Regions from separate parts of the Enterococcus sp. AZ128 genome, predicted to be linked through region 2. Evidence: predicted binding sites of a transcription regulator. Region 2 holds the regulator's gene; the other holds the start of a gene.

Region 1 (12,394 bases), 1.1 Mb from region 2:
TGTTCTTCTGTCATCTCACGAGGAACAGGTGCATTTGGTCGTAATGCTGCAACTGGGCTCGCAGAAATAGGCGTTGCTCCCCCGTTGATTTCCGGCCATGCCATCCGGCCTGCATGATAGATCTGCATGATTGCTTTTGAACCTTTTGATTTGATTGCTGCTGCTAATTCGGTCAACCCAGCAACTTTTTTATCTGTATCAACACCTAATGCACCTGGAAATCCACGTCCTTTGTCTTCAATGAAGCAGCTTTCTACAATAACTGCTGCTGCATCGCCAGAGCGAAATGCATAATAATCAATAATCTGCTGTGTGATTTCTCCATCATAAAAGGCCGATTGAGTCGTCATCGGCGACATAAACAAACGATTCTTAAAACTTGCTCCGGATGCTAATGGAATCTCATCAAATAAATTTCTTAACATATGGTTCTCCTTTCAAAATAAACGCATTATTCATCCAACTCTTTTGATATGTAACAAACTTCACATGAATGGCTAAACGTGTATCGGTTTTCCAGTATTCTTATGCTCCATACTTAAGCCTGTTGTTTCATTTGTATCGAATCATTTCTTTGATAATTTATGAACAAGGAATGCGCTTCCTTCTTACGCTCATTGTAAGAAATTTAATTGATAAATTCCAATAGTTTATTTTCATGGAATCAATAAATTTTTTTTATTGATACTAATTTCCTACATCTTCTACGAATACAAAAAAAGGACCGTGATATTAAATCACGGTCCTCAGACTGTAGACAAAAGACGTCCCAAACTCTTGATTTGAGTTTAGGCCGTCTTTTTATCTGATTTCTTACGAAATTCAGAACAAAAAAATAAAGGCTCTTTGCCTTTCCATAACCAAGTGGCCAATTTCTTTAAATTCATTGCAGCAAACACTAGCATCGTATGCGTCGCAACTTTTTCCAAGCCTCGATACTTGGTCCAACGCATTCCATGCTTTTCTTTTGCATCCGCAAATATTCGTTCAATCGTTTCTTTTCGTTTTCTGTAAATGGCTTTATTCAAGTCTGTCAGACGAAGATGCTCTATCTCATCCATCAAAGCTCCCCAAACATGTCTTGTGATGACTCGTTGATGATTCTTACTTTTGGTACATTGTTTTAGTAAAGGACAGTGGACACATTCTTTTGGATTAGATTTGTATTCTCGGTAGCCTTCTCGAGTAACCGTTGAAAAATTGAGCATTTGATCCTGCGGACAAATATAACAATCAAAATACTCGTCGTAGAGAAACTTATTTTTTAATAACAGGTCCTTTTTCCCTTTGGACCTTGAATAAGGCAAACAAGGCCGAAGGTTCAAATGAGTCAAAAAGTGAACAAACTTTGGTGTCTTATAGCCGGCATCCGCAACCACTCGTTTGATTTCTGGAAAAAGTCTCTTCGATTGTTTGACGAGTTGAAACGCGACTTGACTGTCATGAATATTTCCTGGAGTCACGATTGTGCTGAGAACAAATCCGTTGTCGTCGCATGAGGTATGGGCAGAATAAGCAAATTGTTTTTCTCGTTCGCCTTTGACGTAGTAGCCGCTTTCCGGGTCAGCCTTACTTATTTTTCTTTCTTTCAGCTTCACTTCCTTTTCTAAGTCCAAAGTAAAAGGGCGTTTTCCGGCTTCGATTCGTTGGCGATTGATTTCATCTTCTAGTTCATCCTGATAGGCTTTCGCTTCATCATGCGTCATTTCTTTCGTAAACCTATGTTTATTGGCATTGGCTTTGATGTGAGTCGAATCAAGATACAAATTATCTTCTGTTACAAAACCGGCTTTAATTGCTTGTTCCAAAATATAAGCAAAAATATCCTCAAACAGTGTCGTTTCTCTAAACCGGCGTACGTAATTTTTTCCAAAGGTTGAAAAATGGGGGATTTTCTCTTCGAAAGAATAACCTAAAAACCAGCGATAAGCGACATTGGTGTCGACTTCCTTGATGGTTTGTCGCATGGAACGGATGCCGAATAAATATTGGATAAACACTAATTTGATCAGAATCACCGGATCAATACTTGGCCTACCTAAATCGGAGTAAGTGGCTTCGACGATTGGATAAATAAATTCAAAATCAAGCGAGGCGTCAATCTTTCGAACGAGGTGGTCTTGAGGGACCAGGTCATCAATCGTGAGCATCGCGAATTGATTTCTGCCGTTCGTATTTTTTTTAGACATCATAAATACCACTCCTTGTATTCGGTTTCATAAATCTATTATAAAAGAAAAGACTGTAGACAGCATCCATAAAGTGGACTTTGTCTACAGTCTGAGGACCGTGATATTAAATCACGGTCCTCAAACTTAAATTGTTTCGCAAGTAGTATAGAAAATTCTTCTATATTACATCATGCCGCCCATCATTGATGGATCCATTGCAGGTGCTGCCGCAGCTCCACCTTCAACAGGCTTATCAGCAACTACTGCTTCAGTTGTTAATAGTAATGCAGAAACAGATGCTGCATTTTGTAAAGCTGAACGAGTTACTTTAGTTGGGTCAACGATTCCTGCATCAATCATGTTTACATATTCGCCAGATGCTGCATTGAAACCAGTACCATGATCTGCATTTTTTAGCTTATCAATGACAACTGAACCTTCAAAACCAGCATTTTCTGCAATTTGACGAACAGGCTCTTCTAATGCACGTACGACGATCTTGATCCCTGTAGCCACGTCGCCTTCAGCATCTAACTCAGAAACTTTCTTGATCACGTTTACTAATGCTGTACCACCACCAGAAACGATCCCTTCTTCAACAGCAGCGCGTGTTGAATTCAAAGCATCTTCAATGCGTAATTTCAATTCTTTCAATTCTGTTTCAGTAGCTGCACCTACTTTAACTACAGCCACTCCACCAGCAAGTTTGGCTAAACGTTCTTGTAATTTCTCGCGGTCAAAATCAGAAGTTGTTTCACCAATTTGGCGTTTGATCATTTCAACACGGTCAGTTAAAGCTGCTTTGTCGCCAGCACCCTCAACAATCGTAGTGTTGTCTTTATCTACAACAACTTTTCCAGCAGTACCTAAGTTTTCGATCGTTGCTTCTTTAAGATCTAAACCAAGATCTTCTGTGATTACAGTAGCGCCAGTTAAGACAGCGATATCTTCAAGCATTGCTTTGCGACGATCACCAAAACCAGGAGCCTTAACAGCTACAACATTGAATGTTCCACGGATTTTGTTTAAAACTAGCGTTGGTAATGCTTCACCGTCTACATCATCAGCGATGATCAGCAATGAACGAGATTGCTGCAAGACTTGTTCTAACAATGGCAAGATATCTTGAATATTAGAAATTTTCTTGTCAGTAATCAAGATATATGGATTTTCTAAAGCAGCTTCCATTTTGTCATTATCCGTTACCATGTATTGAGATAAATAGCCGCGATCGAATTGCATCCCTTCGACTACGTCTAATTCAGTGTCGATCCCTTTTGATTCTTCAATTGTGATAACTCCATCGTTGCCAACTTTTTCCATTGCTTCAGCGATTAATTTACCGACTTCTTCACTGCCAGAAGAAACAGCAGCTACTTGCGCAATCGCATCTTTAGAATCGACAACTTTAGAAATACTGTGTAGTTCTTCTACAGCAGTTTTTGTCGCTAGTTCAATCCCGCGACGAATACCCATTGGGTTTGCGCCAGCAGTTACATTCTTCAACCCTTCGCGAACAATTGCTTGAGTAAGAACTGTCGCAGTTGTTGTACCATCTCCAGCAATATCATTTGTTTTAGAAGCTACTTCAGAAACAAGCTTTGCTCCCATATTTTCGAAATGATCATCTAATTCGATGTCTTTTGCGATCGTAACACCGTCATTTGTAATCAATGGAGAACCATAAGATTTTTCTAAAACAACATTACGTCCTTTTGGTCCTAATGTTACTTTTACAGTATCAGCTAATTTGTCCACACCGCGGAGCATTGCCGCACGTGCATCTTCAGAAAATTTAATATCTTTTGCCATAATTCTTTCACCTCATTATTTTTTATTCAACGATTGCCATAATATCTTTTGCAGCGATAATCAAATATTCACTGCCTTCATATTTCACTTCTGTACCAGCATATTTTTCAAACATTACCGTATCACCAACAGCTACTGGCATTGGACTTTTTTGACCGTTTTCCAACACATTGCCTTCACCAACAGCCACAATTTTCGCTGTTTGGGGTTTCTCTTTGGCAGCAGAAGCTAAGACTAGCCCTCCAACTGTTTTTTCTTCTTCTTGAGTTACTTCAAGAATGACACGATCACCTAATGGTTTTAACACAATAAATCCCTCCAACTAGTAATGAATTTTCAAGTCGTTAGCACTCTTAGTTATAGAGTGCTAACTCACAATTCTTATCATACCATTTTTGTTTCTTTTTGCAAGTCCTTCGATTGCTTTTTTGAATTTTTCTTTCACTAAGTTTTTAAGTAAGATATGTTATACTTGGGGACAATAAATGTTTAGGAAGGAAAAATAATGAGCGAAAAAAAATATAGCTTTATTACAATCTTTACTTATGGAATAGTTCTGTTCTCACCAATTGTCTTTCTACGCCTCTTCCAAGCTGATCAATCACAAATTATTCAACTAACAACGCTGGCGTATTTTCTTGGTGCTGTATTAATGATTTTTTATCGTTTCAAATCTCAGATCTTCGGATTAGAAAAACGGCAGAAAAACTTTCTGATCACTATTTTGATTGGCGTTGTTGGCATTCCGGCATCTTTATTGCTGCAGATGGTTATTTTACAAATTGAGCAACGCTTATTAGGTCAATCTGTTACTTCACAAAATACGCAAAATATTGTCCAGTTAATCATGAACAATATGATTTTTATTTTAGCAACGACGATTGCTGGACCGATCATGGAAGAATTTGTTTTTCGGCGGGCGATCTTTGGTTCATTAGAAAAAAGATTCGGGTTCTTCCTGCCTGCGCTTTTAAGTTCCGTACTTTTTGCCTTCGCTCATAACGACGGACATTATTTATTGTACGCTGGCCTTGGTTTCTTATTCTGTGGAATGTATCGTTATAGCGGACGTATTTGGACCTCCATGATTACTCATGTTGGCATGAATCTCCTAGTGATACTTACACAATTAGCACTTCAGTCTTAAAAAGCTAACACGAATCTTTTGCTATTTTATAAAAACCTCCTTAGACTATAAGTAAGAATAGTCTAAGGAGGTTTTTTAATGAAAGTAGCTATTATTGGTGCCACCGGAAACGCCGGCTCATTGATTTTAGAAGAAGCATTGAATCGTAATTTAGCTGTCACAGCAATTGTTCGTCACCCAGAAAAACTTAAAGTAAAGGTACCGATTCTAGTCAAAGATTTATTTGAGCTTACAAAAAATGATGTGGATTTTTTTGACGTAGTGATCGATGCTTTTCGTCCTCCAGTTGGACAAGAAGAATTGCATAAAACTTCTTTAAAACATCTCAGCACTATTTTGCATGGTACCGACACTCGCTTGATCATCGTCGGAGGCGCCTCGTCTTTATTTATTGATAAAGATCATCGCATGATTGATCTATCCGATCCGAAAGCTGTCTACTATCCAACCGCTTATAACATGTATCAAGCATTTCTAGAATTGAAAGCAGCTCAGCAATTAAACTGGACCTACTTAAGTCCGGCCGCAAATTTTGTGCCAGATGGTAAACGTACCGGCCACTACAAACTAAGCGATGACCAACTGCAAAAGAATGCGAAAGGAAAAAGCGAGATTAGCATGGCAGATTATGCGATTGCTTTAATTGATGAAGTTATCGAACCGCGACACTTGAATCAACATTTTAGTGTCTATAGCTAAAGTATTCTGCCATTGCTTTAGAATAAGCACTCCTTTTTAAATTACGAAATGAAACGACTCTTCTAGTATCTGCCTTACAAAACACCGCTCGTTCATGTTAAAAAATGAAAAATGACAAGCCTGCAAAAAAGCAGACTTGTCATTTTTAAATTGCAAATAATTCAGTTGCACTATCCGGATCGGTATCAAAAATTTGAAACTGATGGTTCACCCCGAGATCATAACGGGTTAATGTTTCTTCCATTGTCATATGGGCCAACTCTTTCATATTATTCTCTCTACTCAAGTGCCCCAAATAAATACGTTTCGTTCGATCTCCAAGAATATCTGTCATGACTAATGCACCATCGTCATTTGATAGATGGCCACGGTCGCCTAAGATTCGCTGTTTCAAGCTCCAAGGGTACGCCCCCATCCGAAGCATTTCCAAGTCATGATTACTTTCAACTAAGTAGGCATCAGCATCTCGAATCGTTCCTCGCACGTGTTCGCTTGCATAACCTGTATCTGTCAACATCACGAAAGAATGACCATCTTTGTAAAAGCGATAGAATTGCGGTGCCGCCGCATCATGGGAGACTCCAAAACTTTCAATATCTAAATCACCAAAAGTTAAGACCTTTCCCATTTCAAAAATATGCTTCTGCTCCACATCAACTTTTCCGATTAAAGGAGCCATCGCTTCCCAAGTTTTTTCGTTGGCATAAACAGGCAGCTTATATTTTCGCGCAAGAACTCCGACGCCATGGATATGGTCGCGGTGTTCGTGGGTAACTAAAATCGCATCTAAATCATCAGGTTTTCGATCGACCTCTGCTAGCAGCGAAGTGATTTTTTTTCCACTCAACCCAGCATCGATCAAGATTCGTTTTTGCGGACTCTCTAAGTACAACGAATTCCCTGTACTTCCGCTAGCTAAAATGCTGATATTGAAGGCATTATTCATTTCTAACATGAGCAATTGGTCCTCTCTTTTAAAACTGTCCTCAGTATACAACCCTTTTTATGGATTTTCCACCTTTGGAACTAAATTATTCGTAATCACTTGGTTGTTCAAGGCATTGACCTTTTCAATTTGCGTTGTTTTGTCTGAGGTTTTTATCTTCACAAACCAGACCGGCACATAAACATTTTTTTCACGCACTTCAAGTGTACGAAAATAGCCTAGGTAAACATTAGTAATCGTCGATTTGCTAGGAATATTATTATTGATATACAACGTATTCAAGATTTCTTTTTCGGAATAGAGAGTCATTTTTTCACGTAGTGGCTCAATTTCTTTCAAACGAGTTTGGGTGTATTTGGAAACTCGCTCTTGGTCATCATTCGTTTCAATATCTAGAGTCACACGTGAAGTTTCATCAATAAAAGGAATTCCCTCATAAGTTTGTGCTCCGACGATTTTTCCCAAATCATCATCTTTCTTAGAGATATCTGGCAAATAAGTATATTCCTCACCGTCTACAATAAATCTCTTATCTTTCATAAGACGATTAAAGCTGCTAGTTGTCTTTTTTAGATCAAATTCTGTATCTCCACTTGGAGTATTCGTCAAAACCTTATCAGAAACATTCCACATTCCAACAATCGGTGAATTTGCAGCTTCATCGATCAATGAACTAAAGGTATCTTGTTCAGCACTTAGATAATAGCCTTCTTGATGTTCATCAGTAACATCATCATTGACTTTAATTTCATCATTCTCTAAACGCTGTAAAATGTCTTCACGCTGATTCGAATTTGTAACGAGACTTTGCTCATGCTGATTGTTCCAGTAGATACTAAAAAGAAAGATGTTTAACCCGACGAAGACGAGAAAGAAGATCCATTCGATTTTTCTAAAATCCAATTAGCTCGCCTCCATTTCTAGGTTTCCCTGCATTAGTTGAGTAGCAGAATACCAAGTATTGTCATATTTGACAAACCACTCTGGAGTTAAGGCAACTAATTTATTTACACCATCAATATCTTGCCAAGTATAGCCAATAATAAAGCTCTGAATTTTATCCAGATCTATTCCGACTGCCGCCAAATTATCCTCAATCTCTAAAGTACTTGGCAACTCAACCTCTTCATCAGAGGGAATTGGTACTTGGACAGTATCCATACTCGTCTCAATTTTGATCTGTGGAGTTGCGGTGTTCGGCGTATGCTCCACTTTCACACTCATTTTACCTTTTGACGACTGGCTAAAAATCGGGTAGCCTTCGACAAATATTCGATAATTTATTTGTCCATCATGATGATCAAAATAGCGTAAATTTCCAACAGCTGTGCCTAATCGGCTAACATAGTTGAAGCTTTGACTATAGACGCTTTCCTTCGCCAAATCTTCTGACAATTCACCGGTAAAAGTGACTGAACGTTTTTGTTCATCCATTATAAGTTCTTCATGACCACTGGCAAACGAGCGAGCACCATCCTCTTCTTCCTCGCCTTTTGCTTGATCAGGATTTTGGAAGAAGGCGTTGCGGAAAAGAGAGTAAGATTGAGTTGTTAAAATATAGCTGTATTTTTTTAGCCGGACTCGTTCCTTCGTCCGCAACAAGCGGGGAATCAAAGGATTCTCATCAGACATCGGCAGATACTTGCTTTGATTTTTTTGATAGATAGTTTCTAGACCAGAAAAATCTCCCGACATTGTCGCTTCGTAAACAGTATCTTTGTTGTAATTCAAAAAACGGATCTTTTTCTTAGAAAAATCAACTTGAATTTTTGAAAAATTGATGGACTCCGCCTCTTTTAAGGAATTCAAATTGATTGGCATGTCAAAAACCTTGATATACTCAGTCAAAGAGAAGCCACCTTCATAATTCAATTCAATCCCATTATCCAATTCATAATAGGGTTTAATTTCTTCCTCCCCTTGCGCAACTTCTTGAAGTTGCCCAAAGGTACTTTCCGTCAAGCGAGCTTGTGTAGTAGCCAATAAATTCTCACTGCTTGTTTGAAATTTCCCATCTGCCAAATCCCAAATACCGCGGATCGGTAAAAAGGCATCTGTTGCTTTCGCGTAATTCTGATCGTTTTTCACCGCTTGCTTACTGGTATTGACCTCTGCCGTTTTTGAAGTAGGGCTTAACCAGATTGCATAAGTTAAGATGAGACTAAGCAAAATCAGAGCCAAAAGGGCGACACGAATGATTTTTTCTGATATTTTCATTCCCAAATGTCCTCCTCATAGGGTTCATAAGGTAAAGAGATATAGAAAGTAGAACCTTTCCCTTCAACACTTTCAACCCAAATTTGGCCTTGATGGGCTTTCATGACTTCTTTGGAAATTGCCAATCCAAGCCCTGTTCCACCTTGTTGACGTGCCCGCGCCTTATCTACACGGTAAAAACGTTCAAATACTTTTTCTAAATCTTTCTTCGGAATACCCAAACCTTCATCAGCGATACTCAAGACCACATTATTATGTGTCTCGATTAAATGAACTTCAATTTTCCCGCCATCAGGAGAATATTTAATCGCGTTATTCATGACATTGTCAATCACTTGCATGATTTTATCAGTATCAATCTCTACCCACAAATCTCTTTCCGTGAACTCACGAACAATTCGGTAGTTTTTCTCTTGGCTATTCACCATCATATCAAAACGATCTAAGATATAATCAACAAGCTCATTAAAGTTCACAAGTTCAAGATCCATTTGTTGAGCACCCGAATCCATACGAGAAAGATTCAATAGATCATTGATCATACGAATCATACGATCTGTCTCTCCTAAAGTCACATGAATAAATTCTGGTGCTACTGCTTTATCTTGCCAAGCACCTTCTTCTAATGCTTCTAAATAGCTGCGTACACTAGTTAACGGCGTACGTAATTCATGAGAGACATTCGAAACAAACTGGCGACGTTCTTCCGCTGTTTTTTCTTGTTCCGTAACATCATGCAATACGACAACTAGCCCACTGATAAAGCCAGATTCACGGCGAATCATAGCGAAATCTGAACGTAGCGTCATACTTCCTTCATCAGAGTCAGGTTTTGGACGATTAATCAAAATCTCTTCCGGTGTTTCTAATAATTTCCGTAGTGTATATTCTTCTTCTAGTTCAAGTAACGTTAAAATCGATTGACCGATCGCCTCTTCATTAGTGGTGTCCAATAAAGATAACGCCATCTCATTAATTGTTATAACTTTCCCACGTCGATCTGTCGCGATGACACCATCTGTCATATGAGTCAAGACGCTGTCTAAACGATTACGCTCTGCTTCCATCGTGTCTTGTGCATCTTCAACACGGTCAGATAGTTTATTGAAGGTTTCTGCTAATTGACTCAATTCGTCATGTCCTTGAACGTCAACTTTTTCAGAATAATCCCCCTGAGCAATTCGCACCGCTTGTTTCTGCATTTCTTTGATCGGCTTTGTGATTGATCGTGCCACGAGTAAAGCAACAACAATCGAGATTAAACCCGCGATTAGAGATGCCGTAAAGAAAATCAACGCGGTGTTGCTAATTTCGGTATATTTTTGTTCAATGTCACTTTTAACATAAAGAGCCCCGATCACAGCCGAATCGCCGGTCGGGGACTGAATGGGTTGGACATTGATATATACCCGTTTATTATTATCATCCAATGTTACATATTGCTTCATCGAAAAATCATCAATATCGCTATACTCATTTTTCTTTCCAACAATTGAATCTTTTTGTCCAACATCGTTGGTCGCTACGACGATCCCTTTATCATCAACAACCCACATCTCACTAATATCTGCTGCAGTATTGTTTTCAAGAATGCGTTGAAGCTGATCCGCCTCATTGTCGCTATCCTCAGCCATTGTAGCACCTAATGTCGTACTCAAAAGGGACACCCGCTGATTCATATCCTTGGTAAAGTTATCGATTGTTGATTTTTCAAGTCCTCTAATAAAGTAAGCACCGATGATCTCGATCGAAATCAGTAAAATCAAAATAAATGAAAAAGCAATCTTGAAGTTGACTGATCGATAAAAACGGACTTTCTTTTCCATACTTACTCCTGTTCAGGGTTGCGTAGATAATAACCTACACCACGTCTAGTTACTAAATAGGTTGGATGACTAGGGTTATCTTCGATTTTTTCACGTAAACGCCGCACAGTCACATCAACTGTTCGAACATCGCCAAAATAATCATAGCCCCAGACCGTTTGCAACAGATGCTCACGAGTCATCACTTGTCCAATATGTTTTGCTAAATAATGCAGCAATTCAAATTCACGATGTGTCAATTCAATCGTATCCCCATGTTTAGTTACCATATAAGCATCAGGATGGATCGTTAGGTCACCGATCGTCAAATCACTTTGCGTTGTTTGTTCTTCTTCTTTCGGCGCTTGTCCGCCTCGACGCAAATTGGCTTTTACACGAGCGACCAATTCCCGATTAGAAAATGGTTTGGTCACATAGTCATCCGCGCCCAGCTCTAAGCCTAGAACTTTATCGATTTCAGAATCTTTAGCCGTAACCATAATGATCGGCATTTCATGGGTCTTGCGTACTTCACGAGCCACTTCTAAACCGTCTTTTTTAGGCAACATCAAATCTAATAAAATCAAATCTGGATTGACCTCTTCGACCTTTTCTAAAGCTTCTTCACCATCATAAGCAGTAAAGACTTCGTAGCCTTCTTTGGTTAAATTGAATTTCACGATGTCCGAAATCGGTTTTTCATCGTCAACTACTAGAATTTTTTTCACTAAGAGTCACCTCATACCTTTATAGGATTGTATGTACGCCTTACCATTATACAATAATTTCAATACTGTTTCATCTTTTCAAACAGGCGACAAATTTTTACAAGTATTACTTAAGAAAAAAATTAAAAAAGAGACAAGCATTTGGCCCGTCTCCCAGTTCATTTTGTATAGCTATTTTTTAGTACTCTCGGTTCTCATCACATATGATAAATCGTTCATTGGACTCTTTCAGGCGCATTAATCTAATACTTGGCAAACTACACCCAGCGAACCTGGGCCCGTATGTACGGACAACGCCGGTGAAACCTTTCCGAAGTAAATATTCTCTGCTGTTGGAAATATTTCCTGTAACCGTTGACGGACTTTTTCTGCCGTTTCCAACGCATCTGCCTGAGTAACCGCTAAGTTGAATCGTTTATGGTTACCGACATGTTCCTTCACTAACTGAATGGTCTTATCAATACTTTTATTCAATCCTCTTACCTTTGCAACAGTATAATAAATCCCATCAGAATTACACGAAATAATTGGTTTCAACTTCAACGCACTACCTAACAATGAAGAAACTAGACCGATTCTTCCGCCTTTTTGTAGATATTCCAAGGTATCGACATTGAAAAATATTTTTGTTTTTGGAATTTTATCCTCAACGTCTGCGATAATTTCCGTAAATGATTTTCCTTGTTTAACTAAATCGCCTGCATAAATCGCTAAAATCCCTGCGCCGATCCCAACGTTTTTCGTATCGATTGATTGAAATGTCAATCCTTCGTAATGCTCACCAAGCACTCGTAATGCATTATAAGTTCCACTCAACCCGCTAGAAATCGTCACAATGATCACATGTGTGTACCCTTGAGCCTTGATAT
Region 2 (12,394 bases):
AGTGTGATAATCATTTTTAGAAATTTCCCAATTATTTTCAACATAAAATCTGCCCATCTATCTTCTTTTTTCTTTATCCATACTACAAGAACCCTCTGAACTATTGAAAGCATAATTTAACAGCTTTATATTTAATTAATCATTCTAAAGATTTCATTTCGTTATAAAATTAAATTAATGTGCAATACTCAAAAAAATCGGTATACTTGTGTTTGGTAGGTGATGTTGTGAAAAATGAAAAAAAAATTGCTCGAATGAGTGATGGGTCTGAAATTTATTACGAAAAATATGGAGAAGGTCCGGCACTCTTCTTGCTTCATGGCAATGGCGGGAGCGGGAGATACTTTTCAAAACAATTAAACAGTTTCAGTAAGCATTTCAACGTTTATGTTATTGATAGTCGCGGGCATGGTCGTTCGACCAATATGCAAAAAGAGACGAGCTTTCAATTAATGGCGGAGGACCTTGCTGAAATTATGAGGCAAGAAGAAATTGATCACGCCGACCTTTTAGGCTTTAGCGATGGGGCCAATCTAGGGATGGTATTCGCACGATTTTACCCTGACAAAGTGGATCATCTAATCTTGAACGCTGGAAATACAGTGCCTAGCGGTGTAAGAACTATTCCGCATCTCTTAAGCTACATACAGTACGCCATCGTCTGGATCGGCGCATTTATAGATACTGGAATGCGAAATTTCTTACCAATCTTACGTTTACTCTTTAGAGATATCGGCTTATCAACTGATGATCTAAATCATATTCAAGCGCCGACTTTAGTTATCGTAGGAAAACACGATTCTATCAAAACTCAGCACTCGATGTATATCGCCCGTTCGATTCCAAACGCAAGTTTTGCAATCGTCACAGGACAAGGACATATGTTTGCGCGAAGAAATCCAAAACGCTTCAATCAAGAAATATTACAATTTCTAATTGGGGAGGAATGATTTGGTGGAAAAATTACTTGAATGGTTAAAAACTCACTTAAATAAATTCAGAATGGTGTTTTTAATTTCAGTCATTATCATTGTTATATTTGAATTGTCTAATATTGCAAAAACAATTTCTTTTGAACAACTTTCTATGATTTTCAATGAAATCAGTATTTGGAATATTTTACTGATGGCTTTGATTGGCTTGGTTTCTGTAACACCAATGATCGGGTATGACTTTACTTTAAATAGCATTTTAGAACAGAAACCAAAAAAGTTATACATTTTTGAAACTAGCTGGTTAGTAAACACCTTGAATAACATCGCTGGTTTTGGTGGTTTTGTTAGCGCAGGGTTGCGTTCTGAATTCTATGGAAAACACTCTTCTGGAAAAAAGGTTGTCCAAGCTTTATCGAAAATTCTGGTCTTCACTATGTCTGGTTTATCTATTTATGCTTTGATTTCCTTTTTTCTAGTGATGTTTGATGACCATAATCAGTACTTACGTCAATACTGGATTTGGTTAATTGGTGGTGGTTTATATTTCCCAGTCGTATTTTGTGTAAGTCTTTTCGGCAAAGGCGAATATCTCGGTGATCTAAAAGGATCGCATCGTTTAGAACTAATCGGAACCTCTTTTCTTGAATGGACTGGTGTGTTGATCAGCTTTATTTCTACAGGTTTTTTAATGGGGATAAACATCAACATCCGTGACGTCGTACCACTGTTTATTGCTGCAACAGTAATTGGGATTGCTTCGATGATCCCTGGTGAACTTGGTAGTTTTGACTTGATGATGATCTTTGGCTTATCTGCACTAGGTACACCTAGAGAAACTGTAGTTGCTTGGCTTTTATTGTTCCGACTTTTTTATTACCTTGTCCCATTTGCTATTGGATTGATTTTATTTTTTAAAAATATTGGCACAACGGTCAATACGCGTTACAAAGGAATCCCAGTCAGCTTGCTAAAAGAATTAGCCCATAAACTAGAGGCATTTCTGCTTTACTTTACCGGTATTATGTTGGTTTTATCTGCAACTATCCCGGAGGCCTTCATACGTTTACCGTTTTTACAACGATTAAATCCGATTCACTCTCGGGTAATTGTTGTCTTTCCGGCGATCTTATTAGGCTTCCTATTGATCGTTTCGGGTCGAGGGATTTCTGCGCGGGTTAAACGAGCCTATGTTCCTACGATCTTAATTGTAACGTTAACTTTTCTGTATTCACTGGTAGCTGGTTTTCGAATTTCAACTGGATTTGTCCTAGCTCTGCTATTACTTTTTGTTATTTTTTCTAAAAATGAATTGTTCAGAGAGCAACTCGTTTATTCTGCAGAATGGATTACGATTGACGGAATCATTATGGGCGGACTAACAATTTTGTATATTATTATCGGGGTGTACAACAGTCCTAAAATCCATCACCGTCATCATTTGCCTGAGTTTTTCTTGTTTCCTAGCGAACGCGTTTGGTTTGTTGGTTTTATTGCGATTTTACTTGTATCCTTCATTATTCTATTATTGATTCGTTTCTTAAAAAACAAACGAATCCAAGTTGGAGATTCGTTAGACGAAAACCGAATACGGCATATTTTAGAGACTTACGGCGGTAACCCTGATAGTCAATTAGTTTTTCTCAATGATAAGAAAGTTTTTTACTATAATGATGGTGAAAAAGATACAGTCTTCTTTCAACTCTCTACTTTCAACAACAAGATTTTGATAATGGGGGACCCTTCAGGAAAAAGAAGTGATTTTGAGGCTGCTACAGAAGCTTTGATTAATGAAGTAGATCGGTATAACTATTTACCAGTATTTTACGAAAATAGCGAAGAAATGGTTATGATTCTTCATGAGTTCGGTTACGATTTTATCAAGTTTGGAGAACGTGCTCATGTCCATCTTCCTGACTTTACATTGAGCGGAAAAAAGATGAAAGGACAACGATCGAGCTTCAACAAAGTTCTAAAGGAAGGGTACCATTTTGACGTCATCAAACCACCCTTCTCTTCAGACACAATAGCAAACTTGAGAGTTATTTCTGACGAATGGCTAAATGGACGCAAAGAAAAAGGTTTCTCTCTTGGTTTTTTCTCGGAAGATTATCTACAGCGTGCACCAATTGCTGTTATAAAGAACAGTGAACAAGAAATTGTCGCCTTCGCAAACTTTATGCCGACCTATACTAATAATATCGGGACAATCGATTTAATGCGGCACAGTCCTGAGAAAGCCCCAAGCGGAACAATGGATTTTCTTTTCATCAATCTATTCCAATATATGCGTGATGAGATGGGAATAGAATATTTTGATCTAGGTATGGCACCTTTAGCGAATGTCGGGACTTCACGCAAAAGTTTTACTCAAGAACGAATCGCATATTTAGTCTATAATTTTGGTTCACGCTTCTATTCTTTTGGCGGGTTAAAGGAATATAAGGATAAATACGCGAACGAATGGCTTCCAGAGTATGTTTTATATTCACGTGATAGTTGGATCGGTTATGTCATGATCGCCTTATTAATTACCGATAACGCACCTGTTCAGGATGAGAAAAAGTATCGTGGTCTCCATCGTTTCATCTTTAGGGATTAGCAACTTCGATTCTGAAGTTGCTTTTTTTGTATTGACAAGTCCAAAAATTCCGGCTAGAATGAACCACAATATAAATCAAAATCAGTTTGGAGCGTTTATTATGAATCATTTGATCTCTGCACAACTGAATAATTTTTACTTTAGCTATTTTAGATAAGTTTGTATTCGCGTTTCATGGATACAGACACTTAAGTTTGTATCTATGATGGCTAAAGCTTTTAAAGCTGACTTGTTGCCACGTAGATGAAAATCTATTGTGGCTTTTTATTTTCATTTTATGAAGCTCATTGTAGATTTTCAAAATCTATAATGAGCTTTTTTTCTGTAGTGATGCTAAATGAATATCAATAAAACATTGGAGGAATCGATATGAAATCTGTACCGAAAAATTTAATTAAAGTAGATGGTATTTCCGCAATCGGCAGTTATACAGCTTCTCTCTGGACAAATAAAAAAATTGTTCTGATTAGTGATAATGAAGCTTTTGGAACTTATGGCGCGCAAACACTCCAATACCTGTCAATTTTCGGTTTCGAAGTGCAGACTTTGATTTTAAGCGACATTATTTATTCAACCAATACAGCAAATCTGGTTTACGAATTCTTAAATAATCAAAATATGACTCAAACAGATGGAATTATTGGTTTGGGAAATGAGGCTCTTTGTCAGTTGAGTGGGTATGTAGCAGCAACTTACCGTGATGGTCTTTCACTAATTCAAATACCGACAACTTTAATTGGGCAGCTAACAATTTCCAAACAAAAGCAAGCCTGTTTATTAAATCCACAGGCAAAACAACTACAGTCGGTGACAATAGAACCAGACGGGATTATTATCGATACGAAATTGAGCGATAACGTTTCTCAAGAAGAATTAAAATCTGCACAAACATTAATGCTTAACTTAGGACTTTCACAAGACCACGATTGCCGCTGCGAACTAAGAAAAAAAAATCAGATTATTGGACACCAATTGAACTATAAAAAATTACTCGACGGACTGCCTTCTAACATCTTATTCACAAAAAAAGTAAGCCTTGGATTATCTTTAAAAAATCTACATAGTCGATCGCTTTCACACTTTGACGTTCATCCTAAGTATTAAAAAAATAAGAGCCTAGGAAAATTTATCCTAGACTCTTACCAAAGTGTCTCTTACTAACCGCATATTATTCTTGTTCCAATCGCTCGTTTATCGAAGCTAAATCAAACGATACCCATAAACCTTCTCCCCGTGAATCTTCGGCGGGAGTGTCATTTTTTGCTTTCACGCACCTTGCATGATTCAGTCGTTCAGAATCATCTAAAACAACTTTTTCAACAATAATTTGATGATCCCAATCGCAACCAAAATCATAGATATATTCGATTTTTGTCCCCTCTTGAAAATCTTCATCAATCAAACGATGCTCTTCTGCAAATTGCGACATCTCTAATTCATTAGGACCAATCATCTTCGTACGGTCAACGAAGAAACCATGAAGATGGCTGTTCTCCCAACTAAAAGCTGCTTGCAGAATCCGATGAAGGCGTTCATAGGAAGTTCCTGAAGGAATTTGAAGTCTACGCCAAATAGGCGGCCGGAAACCTTTTAAATCTACACGAATAACATAACTGGAGACCTCAGCCTTATGTTGTTTAGGAAAATTCAAGATGTTATCAGGAATATTTTTTTTCGGCGGTTCTTCAAGATCGTAATGTTCAACATTATACGGATCTTCTACCTCAAAATTCCCTTCGCGCCACTCATCCATGATTGATAACTTAGTTTTTGACCAATAGTTCGGATTACTCATACGAGTTAAAAAGGTTGTCTTATTAAGATAAATGAAATATTGCATATCTTTACATTGTTCTTCAGTAATTATCTTCTCATGATACAAAGCACTGTAAAGATCCAACAAAATTTGATAGGCGTAAAAACTTTCGTCAATAAACAGCGGCATATGTTTAGGCATATGATGAATCAGAGCATCCTTAACAGTCGCTTCATCCATTAATCTGTCACTAAGTTTACCTTTATCAACAAAACTTAAAAAGAATTCTACCGTGCGAATAAGGCCATCTGGTTCAGCCAGCCCTCCAGCAATAAAATAATGCATCATGTCTCTGGTCATCCGATCAAATAATTTATCCAATTTATCCATGAGAACCTCCTTCAACACTTATTCTCTTCTTACATAATAGTAAAAGAAAAAAGAGGTCCAATCAATAGAGAATTGATTGGACCTCCAATTTTTATTTCTTACCGCCAAAGGCATCCTTCACCTTACCAAAGAAACCTTCTTCTTTTTGTTCACTAACAGTTTGTCCGCCAGCCTCTGCAAATGCTCGCAAAGCATCTCGTTGCTTATCGTTCAAGTTTTTAGGTGTAATAACCTTAACTGTTACTTGTTGATCACCATTCGTATTACCACGAAGTCTTGGTGCTCCCTTGCCACGAAGTCGGAACTTAGCACCCGTTTGTGTTCCAGCGGGGATTTTCAGTTTAACATCTCCATGAACAGTCGGCACATTAATTTCATCCCCTAAAGCTGCTTGCACAAAACTCAAAGATAATGTGTAATAAATTTCCCCACCATCACGGTCAAAGATGTCGCTTTGTTTCACTTTAAAGACAACATATAAATCACCATAAGGTCCGCCATTTATTCCGGCTTCCCCTTGATCTGCTAAACGCATTTGTTGTCCATCTTCAACACCAGCAGGAACTTTTACCTTGACTGTATGAGGCCGTTTTTCATGCCCTGAACCATGACAGGTCGGACAAGGTTCTTTAATTTCTTTCCCAGTCCCATGACAAACATCACATGTTTGTCGACTCATCACACGTCCCAGCGGTGTCTGATGTTCCACATTGATCGAACCTGAACCATGACATTTATGACAAACTTCTGGTTCTGTACCTGGCTTCGCACCGTTCCCGTTACAAGTATGACAGGTTTCCTCACGGTTGTACTTGATATCTTTTTCCACACCAAAAATGGCTTCCTCAAACTCCAAATTGATCGAGTATTGTAAATCAGCGCCTTGCCTTGGTGCTTTAGGATCCGCCTGGCGTGAACCTCCGCCGCCAAAAAAAGATTCAAAAATATCTTCAAACCCAAATCCGCCTGCTCCGCCAAAGCCACCAGCACCTCCGAAACCACCTGCTCCGCCTGCTCCAAAATTTGGATCAGTTCCTGCGTGCCCATATTGGTCGTAAGCCGCACGTTTCTGTGGATCACTCAAAATTTCATAAGCTTCAGAAATTTCCTTAAACTTTTCCTCAGCGTCAGCTTCTTTATTAATATCAGGGTGATACTGCTTGGAAAGCTTGCGGTATGCCTTTTTTATTTCATCATCCGAAGCGCCTTTTTGCACCCCAAGGACTTCGTAATAATCCCGTTTTGTAGCCATTGGCTTCCCTCCATAATTTCATAGAATCGTTAGTATTGTATCACACTCAAAATCGATACGATACTTTTCTTGGATTTTTTTCTAAAGGAATCACCAACCTTGAAAGAAAAAAGGCCAAAGCGATGACTTTGGCCTTTATCAACGAATCAATTATTTGTCGTCATCGTTAACTTCTTCAAAATCAGCATCTACGACATCATCCGCGCCGCCTTGAGCTGCGTTTGGATCAGCCTCTGCTTGTTGTTGAGCTGCTTGTTCGTAAAGTTTAACCGTTAAGTTTTGTACGATTTCGTTCAACGCATCGCGTTTCACTTTCATATCTTCAATATCATTCGCTTCAACTGCCGCTTTCAATTCGTCGCGCGCATCTTCCGCTTTCTTCACTTCATCAGCGTCAACTTTACCTTCTAATTCTTTCAATGTTTTATCAACAGAGAATAGCAAAGCATCAACGTCATTACGTAGATCCACTTCTTCTTTACGAGCTTTATCTGCATCAGCATTTGCTTCGGCATCTTTCACCATACGTTCGATTTCGTCGTCTGATAAACCAGATGAAGATTTGATCGTGATTTTTTGTTCTTTTTGTGTTCCTAAATCTTTCGCAGATACATTTACAATACCGTTTTTGTCGATATCAAATGATACTTCGATTTGAGGGATTCCCCGTGGTGCAGCAGGAATATCAGTTAATTGGAAACGACCTAACGTTTTGTTGTCAGCAGCCATTGGACGTTCACCTTGCAAGACATGGATGTCTACAGCAGGTTGGTTGTCAGCAGCTGTTGAGAATACTTGTGATTTGCTTGTTGGGATCGTCGTATTGCGGTCGATCAATTTAGTGAACACGCCGCCCATTGTTTCGATACCTAATGATAATGGAGTTACGTCTAGTAAAACAACGTCCTTCACATCACCAGTGATAACGCCACCTTGAATTGCAGCACCCATAGCTACAACTTCGTCTGGGTTTACTGATTTGTTTGGTTCTTTTCCGGTTTCTTTACGTACCGCCTCAACAACTGCAGGAATACGAGTTGAACCCCCAACCAAGATAACTTCATCAACCTCTGATTGAGATAAACCAGCATCTTTTAACGCTTGGCGTACTGGTGCTTTAGTGCGTTCTACTAAGTCGGCAGTGATTTCATCGAATTTAGCACGAGAAAGTGTCGTTTCTAAGTGCAATGGCCCCGCATCACCAGCTGTAATAAATGGCAAGCTGATTTGCGTTGAGCTGACACCAGATAAATCTTTTTTCGCTTTTTCAGCGGCATCTTTTAGACGTTGCATAGCCATTTTATCTTTAGATAAATCAATGCCGTTTTCTTTCTTGAAGTCAGCAACTAAGTAGTCAATGATCTTGTTATCAAAGTCATCCCCACCAAGACTATTGTCACCAGCAGTAGATAATACGTCAAACACGCCATCTCCTAATTCAAGGATTGAAACGTCGAAAGTACCACCACCAAGGTCAAATACTAAGATTTTTTCGTCTTTATCTGTTTTATCTAAACCATATGCCAAAGCTGCTGCAGTTGGTTCATTGACAATACGCTCAACTTCTAAACCAGCAATTTTACCAGCATCTTTTGTTGCTTGACGTTGTGAGTCATTGAAGTAAGCAGGAACTGTGATAACTGCTTTCTCAACCTTTTCACCTAAATAGTCTTCTGCAAATCCCTTAATATATTGTAATACCATCGCAGAAATTTCTTGTGGTGTATAAGATTTGCCATCTGCTTCTACTTTATAGCCAGCTTCACCCATATGACGTTTAATAGATGAAATCGTATGCGGATTTGTCACAGCTTGACGTTTTGCTACTTCACCGACTTGGATCTCACCATTTTTGAATGAAACAACTGAAGGCGTTGTACGATTTCCTTCTGGGTTAGTGATGATTTTAGCTTCTCCGCCTTCTAAGACAGCGACTGCTGAGTTTGTTGTACCTAAGTCAATACCAATAATTTTACTCATAGTTGAAAATCTCCTTTTCGTTATATGTTTAGTTTAGTAGTTTATATATTTTATTGAGCTACGATCACCATTGCTGGACGCAAAACACGATCATGTAGCTGATACCCTTTTTGTAAGACATTAACAATTGTCTCAGGTTTTACATCATTCTCGGCTGGTACTGTTTGAACTGCTTGATGAAGATTTGGATCAAAGGTTTTACCTTCAGCTTCAATTTCAGTAATCCCTTCTTCTTTTAAAGCAACAGTTAAACTTTCAAGCACCATTTCCACACCCTTTTTCAGGCCGACACCTTGATCATCTGAAACCTCAGTTGCCAGAGCTCTTTCTAGATTATCGATCGCCGGCAATAGTTTCTTGCCAAGATCTTGCGAACGATAGCGAACGAGTTGTTCTCGTTCATTCTTATTGCGATTAGACATATTTGCGATCTCAGCGCGAGCTCGCAAAAATTTATCTTCCATCTCGCTGAATTTGTTCGTTAATTCTTCAACTTCAGAGACTTCTGGGATATCAATGTCTTCCGCTTCTTTTTCAGTCGAATCATTTTCAGTTGCTTCAGCATCTTCTAACTCTTCTTCAACTTTTTGTTTCTTTTCTTTTGCCACTATACATTCTTCCTTTCTTTTTAGGAATCGTTTCTAATGATATAAATCCAAAGAACGATAATAATCGTCCAATGCACTTGTCAACTCGTATCGGAAAACTTCCAATAATCCAAAAATCTTTGAATAAGGCATTGATGTCGGTCCCAATAACGCAATTGTTCCCCGGCCATGACCTTGAATTTCATAATTTGCCTGAATCATACTCAAGTGATCAAACAAATCATTTCCCATTTCGGTTCCGATTCGAACATGAATGTTGTTATCCGACGGCAACAACAATTGTGTTAGTTCATCGGAATTTTGCATCAATGAATACATCGATTTGACATGATTAAAGTCTTGATCAGGATTAAAATTCAAAATATTCATTCGTCCACTTACAAAGACTTTATCTTCAAAAGCATCATTTAAAATAACATCAAACAAGTTGCTGATACCTTCGGTTGTTTGAAAATAACGATGTAAGATCATTGGGATTTCAGTTCTCAATTTTTGGTAGACACTCATCAACGGTTGCCCAACTAAACGGTCATTGATGATTCGAACCATTTTTTCCAAGTCTTGACTGTCTACATTTTCAGGTATGCGAAAAACTTGGCTCTCGACATTTCCCTTATCTGTAACAATAATCGCCAAGATTTGCCGGTCATTTAGTGGTACGATTCGAAAACCGGTCAATGTCCGATCTTTCATTTCAGGACCTAGTGAAAACGCCGTATAGCTAGTAACTTGTGAAAGTATTTTTGCCGATTGTTGAATGATATCATCTATTTCATGGATATCCTTCTTTAACGACCTGCGGATCTGATCTACTTCTTGATTACTCACCTTTGATGGCGTCAACAGATAATCCACATAATATCGATAGCCTAAAGCCGACGGAATTCTTCCAGATGAAGAATGAGTTTTCTCTAATAGCCCCGACTCTTCTAAAGCTTTCATATCATTGCGGATAGTCGCAGAACTTGCTTTTACGCCTTCTTCCATTAAACTTTTTGAACCAACCGGTTGCCCCGTATTGGTAAAGTCTTGGATGATCAAGCTGAGAATCAGTTTTTGCCTCTCTGTTAACATTCTTCTCATCCTTTAGTTAGCACTCTTTCTTTTTAAGTGCTAACTCGATTATTAATATACCAACAACTTCTATATAAGTCAAGGGAAAATTATAAAAAATTAGCACTCTCGGTTAGAGAGTGCTAATTGCCATTGCTTAATAAAAATTCTTCAAAAACATCATTCCCTCGAAACAAACCCTCCTCAGTCAAATAAACCCTTGAATTTGTTTCTGTTATCAACTTTTGCAATTTCAATTTTTCTATCACATCACCATACACATCCGTCAAACTTAGACCAAAACGACTTTCGAAAATGGCTTTATCAACACCTAAAATTTTTCTTAAGCCTAGAAACATCTCCTCTTCGATCTGTGCTTGTTGAGTTAAAACCTCTTCCTCCAATACAGGAAGCTGATCATTTTTCAGTGACTTTAAGTAATGTTGGATTGGTCCACGATTTTTATAGCGTCGGTTTCCAAGATACCCGCTAGCTCCTGCTCCAAGACCAAAGTAATTTTGATTATTCCAGTAAACTAGATTGTGCTGGCTTTCAAAACCAGGTTTTGCAAAATTACTGATTTCGTATTGCTTTCGTCCCGCTTGTTCCATTGCTTCAATTGTTTCTGCGTACATCTGGGCTTCCAGATCTTGTTCTGGAAGATGCATTTTTCCTCTTCTAACCCAATTCATAAACATCGTTTGATTTTCTAAAATCAATGAATACAACGCGTAATGGGGCAAATCTAATGCTAAAGCTCGCGTCACAGTATCCCGAAAGCTTTCCAAGCTCTGACCAGGCAGCGCATAAATCAAATCAATTGTCACGTTGCGAAAATCTTTTTCTTCTAATAATCGAATCGTGTCATATACATCCTGTGCGGTATGCTTGCGTCCAATCTTTTTTAGCAATCGGTCATCAAATGTTTGAACACCCATTGAAAGGCGATTGACCCCGAAGTTTTTCATTACTTCTAATTTATCCGCAGTTAAATCGCCAGGATTCGCCTCAACTGTAAATTCCCCATCACTATAAGGAAGAATTTCTCGCAACCCGCTTAATAAACGATCTAACTGAGTAGCATTCAACGACGTAGGTGTACCACCTCCGACATAGAGTGTTTCCATTTTCTCGACTGGGTTTTGTCTTAAAGCTAAGCGTGCCTCTTTCAACAACGCTTCGATATATTCATCAACAGGCTGTCCTTCAAGAAAGACTTTGTTGAAGTCGCAGTAGTAACAAATATGTTCACAAAACGGGATGTGAATGTAGGCTGAAGTAGATTTTGTCATCTCGTTCCTCTTTCTAAGTAGTAGTAACAGACGTATTCTATCATACATCTCTTTGTTAGAAACAAACACTTGCTTTTATCCAGCATTCCTAATGTAATAATTAAACAAAAAAAAGACTAGATGATCCTGCGTAATTTATTTCAGGTCATCAAGTCTTGATTTTTTATTTTATTTACAGATTTTTTCGCGTGTAGAAAAAAATGATACTTCCAATAATTCCAAAGCCGATTAATGAAAGAAAATTATTGGCCTGATCATTTGTTTTAGGGTATTCCGTTGCCTGTGGTATTGTCTTTTTTTGTTGAGAGTCAGCAGCATTTTCTGTTGGTACAGACATTTTGACGGGCGTTTGTTCAACCTTTGTTCCGTTCGCCGAAAGGTCGTCACCGGCTGAATCAAGAACTGCCTTAATTCGATTGATGCTGCCTTCGATATCGCCCGTGCGATTTTCAACAGCTGAAACAGCTGCTTGTGTGTTTTCTGTTCCTTCAGCTAGTTGACCACTTAATGCCTGTGCATTGCTTTTAGC

The links. The regulator HrcA, encoded in region 2, represses chaperone genes, less so after heat shock. The targets are predictions, from matches to a motif close to TTAGCACTCNNNNNNNNNGAGTGCTAA.
Region 1: groES (co-chaperone GroES) is a predicted target of HrcA. The motif match lies at 4,328-4,354, and genes of this name have one in related genera.

Annotation. Positions count from the first base shown of each region.
Region 1 is NZ_JBIORZ010000001.1:401,578-413,971, reverse strand. Features, by position in the region: gene IGI38_RS01885 (FAD-dependent oxidoreductase) at 1-425, opposite strand, end outside; gene IGI38_RS01880 (IS1182 family transposase) at 789-2,192, opposite strand; gene groL (chaperonin GroEL) at 2,355-3,983, opposite strand; gene groES (co-chaperone GroES) at 4,006-4,290, opposite strand; gene IGI38_RS01865 (lysostaphin resistance A-like protein) at 4,489-5,130, shown strand; gene IGI38_RS01860 (NAD(P)-dependent oxidoreductase) at 5,209-5,829, shown strand; gene IGI38_RS01855 (MBL fold metallo-hydrolase) at 5,975-6,784, opposite strand; gene IGI38_RS01850 (two-component system regulatory protein YycI) at 6,833-7,678, opposite strand; gene IGI38_RS01845 (YycH family regulatory protein) at 7,679-8,992, opposite strand; gene walK (cell wall metabolism sensor histidine kinase WalK) at 8,989-10,818, opposite strand; gene yycF (response regulator YycF) at 10,821-11,525, opposite strand; gene IGI38_RS01830 (DegV family protein) at 11,763-12,394, opposite strand, start outside.
Region 2 is NZ_JBIORZ010000001.1:1,518,619-1,531,012, forward strand. Features, by position in the region: gene IGI38_RS07425 (lysozyme family protein) at 1-44, opposite strand, end outside; gene IGI38_RS07430 (alpha/beta fold hydrolase) at 228-950, shown strand; gene mprF (bifunctional lysylphosphatidylglycerol flippase/synthetase MprF) at 955-3,534, shown strand; gene IGI38_RS07440 (hypothetical protein) at 3,904-4,638, shown strand; gene IGI38_RS07445 (plasmid pRiA4b ORF-3 family protein) at 4,703-5,680, opposite strand; gene dnaJ (molecular chaperone DnaJ) at 5,772-6,932, opposite strand; gene dnaK (molecular chaperone DnaK) at 7,083-8,912, opposite strand; gene grpE (nucleotide exchange factor GrpE) at 8,963-9,523, opposite strand; gene hrcA (heat-inducible transcriptional repressor HrcA) at 9,554-10,594, opposite strand; gene hemW (radical SAM family heme chaperone HemW) at 10,717-11,865, opposite strand; gene IGI38_RS07475 (LPXTG cell wall anchor domain-containing protein) at 12,038-12,394, opposite strand, start outside.